3 regions of the Marinobacter nauticus ATCC 49840 genome follow, and region 1 is predicted to be linked to each of the others. Evidence: predicted binding sites of a transcription regulator. Region 1 holds the regulator's gene; each other region holds the start of a gene.

Region 1 (2,325 bases):
TTCGACAGCACTTCTTTCTGCTCGGCATTACGCGGGTCTATCTGGAAGTTCCGGATTGCCTCATGGAGGCTGCGGGTCAGTCGCCCCACTTCCCGATACAGACTCTGATCGCGAACCTCGCTCAGTTCATTGATCAGGGTCATCGCCTTGGCATAATTCCCGGCGTTTACATTCTCGGCCAGGTCGGAGGCCTGCTTTTGAAGCTTCTCCGCCACCTCCGGATCAAGGCCCTGATGGTTCTGTTTGGTATCACTCATGGCGAGCCATCCGACCTCTGGTTACTGGATTCGTTCGAAGATTTTCTCGATCTTTTCCTTCAGCACGGCTGCCGTGAAAGGCTTGACCACATACCCGTTCACCCCGGCCTGAGCCGCCGCCACGATCTGGTCCCGCTTGGCCTCCGCCGTTACCATCAGAACCGGCAGGTTCTTCAGATTTTCATCAGCACGGACAGCCTTCAGAAGGTCAAAGCCCGACATGCCGGGCATGTTCCAGTCAGTCACCAGGAAGTCATACTTGCCGCTTCGGAGCATGGGCAACGCGGTGTTGCCATCGTCCGCTTCATCCGTATTGGTGAAGCCGAGATCTCGCAGCAGGTTTTTGATGATGCGTCGCATTGTGGAGAAGTCATCCACAATGAGAATTTTCATGTTCTTGTCCAATGGGACCTCCAGTCAGTAACACCCGGAATTCATTCAGCCTTTTGGAAGTCTAGCAGGCTGCTACCTTAAGCGCTTATTGTGTGGTGTTTGCGCACGTTGTAAAGCATCGTTTACCAAAAGCTACACAGCTTGCTGAAAGCGAAACACAGCACCTGGCCGATCAGTCGTTGTCACCATCCCGCCACTCGGCCAGCCGGCTGCGAAGTCTCAACGCCGCCTGGCTGTGAATCTGGCTTACCCGGCTCTCACTGACCCCAAGCACCGCACCGATTTCCTTGAGGTTGAGCTCCTCCTGGTAATACAGGCTCAATACCAGTTTTTCACGCTCAGGCAACTGCTCAATGGCGTCTGCTAGACTGCGCTGGAAAGCGCCTGAAGCAATACCGTCCAGCGGATTATCACTCGCTTCTGCTTCTTCTATCGGCAGCTCGCCGGATTCATTGAGCTCATCAAGACTAAAAAGTCTACCGCTGTTCGCGTCGGCAAGTGAGGCATGATACTCGTCCAGACCAATGCCAAGCTCTTCAGCTACTTCGGCATCCTGGGCCTCGCGCCCGGTACGATCTTCCACTTGTTTGATAGCACTGGCGATTCGCCGGGCGTTGCGATGCACTGAGCGGGGCACCCAGTCGCCCTTGCGGATCTCATCCACCATGGCACCGCGGATGCGAATCCCTGCGTAGGTTTCAAAGGTGGCACCTTTGCCGGAAGAATAGCGCTGCGCGGCCTCCAGCAGGCCAATCATACCGGCCTGCATAAGGTCTTCCAGCTGCACTGATGGCGGCAGCCGGGCCATGAGATGAAGGGCGATTTTCTTGACCAGCGGCGCATGCTCTTCAATCAGGGCTGAAGGGCTCCTGGCGCCGGCCTGATGGTAAATTCCCAGATGTTTCGCCAATGTCATGTATCCGGTTTTCTTGTAGGACTGGATTCAGATCAGACTTCGACGAGCCGCTCCACGAAGAATTCGAGATGCCCCCTGGGAGAGGACGGCAAAGGCCAGCTATCCACTTTTTCGGCCAGAGCCCGGATAGCCAGCGAGGCTTTCGCCCTCGGATAGGCATCCAATACCGCTTTCTGTCTTTGGACGGCTTTCTTGACGGCCTCGTCGTAAGGCACGATACCTACATATTGTAGTGCCACATCCAGAAAACGCTCGGTGACCCGGGTCAGTTTTTCAAACAGATGGCGGCCTTCCTGCTCATTGCGGACCTGGTTTGCCAGGATACGGAAGCGGTTCGTGCCATAATCCCGGTTCATCAGCTTGATCAGCGCGTAGGCATCGGTAATGGAGGTAGGTTCGTCGCAGACCACCAGCAGAAGTTCCTGCGATGCCCTGAGGAAGCTGACCACCGATTCAGAAATACCTGCGGCGGTATCCACAATCAGAACGTCAATCTGATCGCCCAGCTCACTGAAAGCGTTGATCAGGCCGGCATGTTCCATGGCGCTGAGCTGGGTCATACGCTGGGTGCCGGAGGAAGCCGGTACAATCTTGATACCACCAGGACCATTCACCAGCACGTCTTTGAGATCACAATCGCCGCTGAGTACGTCTTGCAGATTTCGATTAGCGGTAATGCCGAGCAACACATCGATGTTGGCGAGCCCGAGATCCGCGTCCAGCAAGACAACCCGGCGCCCCTTCTGGGCCAGGGCGATA
Region 2 (2,325 bases), 1.0 Mb from region 1:
ATGGTTCCGTTATTCAGTTTGTCAGCTGTCTGGACAGGGCATGGCATGCTGGCCGTTCCAGTTTTCAGGGTAAGGAGGAGTGCAACGACTACTCCATTGGTATCGAGCTCGAAGGTGCGGATGACGTTCCCTATACCGAGGATCAGTACCGTGCGCTGGCGCGTCTGGCGCTCCTGGCAATGACAGCCTGGCCGGAAATCACGCCGGGTCGCATTGCCGGCCACAGTGATATTGCTCCGGGCCGAAAAACCGACCCAGGGCCCGCGTTTGAGTGGTCTCGCTTCCAGACACTGCTGTCGAACGAGGAGATGGCCTGATGTCGTTGGTTGTTTTTCTGATTGCGTACGTGATTCGCCGCAGGCTGGACCGCGCCGATCACCTGGCTGGCGATGAGGTCTGGCGTAACTGGTTTCATCGTTGGGGCCGGGTAGAAGCGGGTCAGGAGCGGTCAGTCTGGAGAGGGGCGCTGCTGGTTGTGTTACCTTCTCTGGCGCTCGCTGGCGCGTGGGCGCTGTCCAGTGAGGCGGGCTACCGCTATGCCCTGTATCCGCTTGAACTGGTGCTGATGGTGGTACTGATGGGAGCGCCGGGCTGGCGCAAGGTGCTGCGAGCCTATTCCGATGCCTGGCGGCGCGGAGATATGCAGGCTGCCTGGCACCATGTTCAAGAGCGCCTGCCCGCCTCCGAAAGAGGAGCGGCGCTATCGCCAGAAGCCATGCACCTGTCGGTGTCGCGGGCGCTGATGGTCTCGGTTTTCGAGCGTTTCTTCCTGGTGGTTTTCTGGTATGCCGTCGGCGGCATAGCGCTGGCTTTTCTGGCTCGAGGGCTTGTAGCTCTGGCGGGCCAATGGCCGCAGGCGGCCGCGCGGGAACGCTATCAGCGGGCAGCCCGGCTTATCGGCTGGATTCCTTCCCGCTTGCTGTCATGCACATTCGGGCTCGCCGGTGACCTGGCCGGCTGGTCCCGGGAAATACGCAAGGTATTCCCGGGATTCGGGAAAAAGACCGCGGATGTGCTCATGATTTCCGCCAACGGGTCGTTAACTGGATATGCACTTGATCCTGCGCGCTTTTCGGAGTTGCACCCGGAAGAGTGGCCCGATTTTGGCGGGCGGAGCCTCAGCGCTATAAGGGACCTCCTCAACCGGAGCATGCTGGTGTGGATATGTGCGCTTGCATTGCTGGTGATCGCAGGCATGGCCTAGCCGGAAAGCAAAAACGGATTACAGAATAACACTAAATAGTGATTAAGTTTTTCCGGCAACGGGCGATAATCAAACAAAAGAATAAAGATTCAGTTGTTAGAAGCAGCGAGGGCTCTGTGAACTATATAATCAATCCGGCTGTAGCACTGATGAATCGGCTGCCCATGGTTTACAAATTCAGCCTCATCAGCATTCTCTTTCTTGGCCCTATCATCGTGCTTTCCTGGTTGGTGATTTCCGGGCTTAACCAGTCGGTTCAGACCATGACCCGCGGCATTGAAGGGCTTGCAGAACTCCAGAAGGTGGAGCGCCTGCTGGTGGCGGCGATGGATTACCGTGACTATCAGGCCCCCGGCATTCTGAAAGACGAACAGCCCTTGCTCGAAAAAGCCAACGAAGCGGCCAGTCGCATGGATGCCCTGTTGGCAGATCTTGCCGAACCACAGCGTTCTTTTGACACCTCCGGCTCCTGGCAGGAGCAGATCCTGGTTGTAAGAGAAGAATGGGAGACGCTCAAAGCCAACGATAACTATCAGGGCAACATTGACCCCCAGTTCAAGTACTACCAGGAGTTTGTGCAGAAGGTGATGGCCTTGCTGCCGGCGACCATTGAAATCAGCGGATTGGGTCAGGATGCGTCCCGGGAAAACCTGCTGCTGTTAGGGCTGGTGCGTTCTGCGTTGCCTGAGTCTCGCACTGTTGTTGGCCGCGCCCGTTCATACGGTATTTTTGCGCTGGTGGAAGGTCAGGTGGGCTATGCACTCAGCGAAACCCTGAATGAAATCTACGATCAGTTGACCAACCGCAGTTCGCTGCTTTCGCCGGCCCTTTCCGTTGCCGTGGAGGCGTCGCCCCAACTGGCAGAGAGTGCGAGCGGTGCCTTGACCCGCACGGAAGAGAGCCTGATGACAGTGCGTGATGAGCTGGATCTGAATGTCATTACGCCTATGCGCCTGGAGCTGCCCTGGCAGGAATTCGATGAGACCGTATCGGCGCAGATGGGATATTACGATACCCTCAGCGATCGTATCTTCGATGTGGTTGCCGGTAATCTTGAGGATCGCCTGGCCCGCCAGACCGGGCAGCGCACTCTGATTCTGGTGGCGCTGATTGCTGTGATG
Region 3 (2,325 bases), 1.7 Mb from region 1:
CCACGGCCGTGTTCACCGGCGCGGGCGGCTTCAATGGCGGCATTCAGGGCCAGCAGGTTGGTCTGCTCGGCCACGGTCTGAATGGTTTCCAGCAGACCGCCCACCTTCACGGAGAACTCATCGAACTGGTTGACCAGGCTGGCAGTGTTCTCGATTTCTGCCATCAGTCGCTGGATGGTCTGTATGTTGCCCTCGACCTTCTGCTGCCCGGTGGTCGCAAACTTGGATGCGTCCTGGGTCTGGTCGGAGGCGCTGGAGGCAAAGCCCGCCACTTCCTCAACGCTTTTTACCAGCTCTTCCACGGAATTGCGGGTGGAGGAGATGGCCTGGGCCTGCTGGCTGATGCGTTCAAGATTGGTGCGGCTGGTGCTGCCCAGATGCGTGGCGACGCCGTTAAGCTCACCGATGTCCTGCTGGATGGTGGCAAAGGATTTATGCAGTTTTTCAACAAAGCGGTTGAACTGGTCCACCAGATCCCGAAGTTCATCCTTGCCGGTGTACTCGATGCGGGAGGTCAGATCGCCTTCGCCAGAAGCCATGTTCCGCAGGGAGCTGATGATTTGCTGCAGGCTGCCGGAGACCGATCGACCGATAATCAGGCTCAGTGCAATCAGGACAACCAGGGCGACCACCACAATTGTCACGGAGACGGTGGCGGCTTCGCTGCTGGCCGCCGTGGTGTCGTCAATGGCCTGGGTCAGGCGGCTCTCCATGGCATTACGCATCTGGTCGAGATCCGAGCGCAGGCCCGCCAGGCGCTCGGCGTTGGCGGATGCTTCCTGGCCTATGCGACTGAAATCGGCGGTGCCCTCGATAATCGCGGTGGCGATGCGAGTGGCGGTGCTGTAGTAGCCGTTCAGTTCGGATTTCAGCGCTTTTACGTCGCTCTGCTGGCTCGGGTTAAGCTGGGCAATGCGGTCAAGATTCTCGATGATCTCGGCGAGTTGCTCTCGGGTAGCCGCAATCTGCTGATCGTCGCCCGTGGTGACGGCGCTGTTGATCTGGTTTTCGATGAGTTGCAGCAGACCCCGGTTGATGGTGGAGAGTTCCAGGGACGGATAGAGCTGGTTGCGCACCTCTCCCAGTCGTTCCGAGTTGTTTCGTTCCGTGATGATGGAAAAGGCCTGGCTCACTACGAAAGCCACCACGGCTACAATCACCAGCAGCGCGAGTTTGTGTGAGATCTTGAGAGATGAAAGCATGTATGAAATCCCTGTATGCGTGGCCCACAACTCTGAACGGCGCGAGTGTAGGTTGTTTTTTGAACGCATGACACAGAATTAATGTGTCAGTGTGTTAAGTGCTGTATCGGCCACACTGGCTGTCTCTTTAAGCCTAGAGCCTTGAATTGGCCTGTATATACTCTTGAGGGGGTAGTTTGTGCGAGGGGAGGCAGCCGGGCTCTTGGCTGGTATACTGGGCTGTAAATTTAACCAGTAATGAAGCCTTGCTCCATGGATGTCTCTCATATTATTGATTCCCTGAACGACGCCCAACGCGAAGCGGTGACGGCGCAGAACGACCATTTGCTGGTGCTGGCCGGTGCCGGCAGTGGCAAAACCCGCGTGCTGGTGCACCGGATGGCATGGTTGATGTCGGTTGACCGGGTGCCGCCCACGTCCATTCTGGCGGTGACTTTCACCAACAAGGCCGCCAAGGAAATGCGTTATCGCGTGGAGCAGATGATGCAGATTCCCACCCGTGGTCTGTGGATCGGCACCTTTCACGGAATTGCCCATCGTTTGCTTCGTTCCCACTGGAAAGACGCCGGCTTGCCGGAAAACTTCCAGGTGTTGGACAGCGACGACCAGTTGCGGCTGATCAAGCGAGTGATGCGGGAAAACCGCATCGATGAAAGCCAGTGGCCGCCGAAACAGGCCCAGTGGTTCATCAACAGCCAGAAAGACGAGGGCTTGCGGGCGGATCATATTCAGGAGAATCCGGGCGATCACTTCACCAACACCATGCTGAAGATCTACCGCCAGTACGAGAAGCTCTGCCAACAGGGCGGCCTGGTGGATTTCGGTGAACTGCTGCTGCGTTCCCACGAACTCTGGCTGCATCGTCCGGAATTGCTGAGTCACTACCAGCAGCGCTTCCAGCACATGCTGGTGGACGAGTTCCAGGACACCAACACCATTCAATACGCCTGGCTGCAGGTGCTGGCCAGCAACCGGGTGCCGCTGACGGTGGTGGGCGATGACGACCAGTCCATCTACGGCTGGCGGGGCGCGAAGATCGAGAATATCCAGCAGTACCAGCGGGATTTCCCCAATTCCCGGCTGGTGCGGCTGGAGCAGAACTACCGCTCCACCAAGACCATTC

Evidence for each region. The regulator FliA, encoded in region 1, starts transcription of late flagellar genes. The targets are predictions, from matches to a motif close to CTAAAGTTTNNNNNNNNNNNGCCGNTAA.
Region 2: a site for FliA is predicted at 1,246-1,273, ahead of MARHY_RS11080 (methyl-accepting chemotaxis protein). Genes of this name have one in related genera too.
Region 3: a site for FliA is predicted at 1,306-1,333, ahead of MARHY_RS16905 (methyl-accepting chemotaxis protein). Genes of this name have one in related genera too.

Annotation. Positions count from the first base shown of each region.
Region 1 covers NC_017067.1:1,378,403-1,380,727, reverse strand. The annotation lists gene MARHY_RS06355 (protein phosphatase CheZ) at 1-257, opposite strand, end outside; gene cheY (chemotaxis response regulator CheY) at 279-662, opposite strand; gene MARHY_RS06345 (RNA polymerase sigma factor FliA) at 823-1,566, opposite strand; gene MARHY_RS06340 (MinD/ParA family protein) at 1,599-2,325, opposite strand, start outside.
Region 2 covers NC_017067.1:2,373,630-2,375,954, reverse strand. The annotation lists gene ampD (1,6-anhydro-N-acetylmuramyl-L-alanine amidase AmpD) at 1-317, shown strand, start outside; gene MARHY_RS11085 (histidine kinase) at 317-1,204, shown strand; gene MARHY_RS11080 (methyl-accepting chemotaxis protein) at 1,321-2,325, shown strand, end outside.
Region 3 covers NC_017067.1:3,653,173-3,655,497, reverse strand. The annotation lists gene MARHY_RS16905 (methyl-accepting chemotaxis protein) at 1-1,202, opposite strand, end outside; gene uvrD (DNA helicase II) at 1,455-2,325, shown strand, end outside.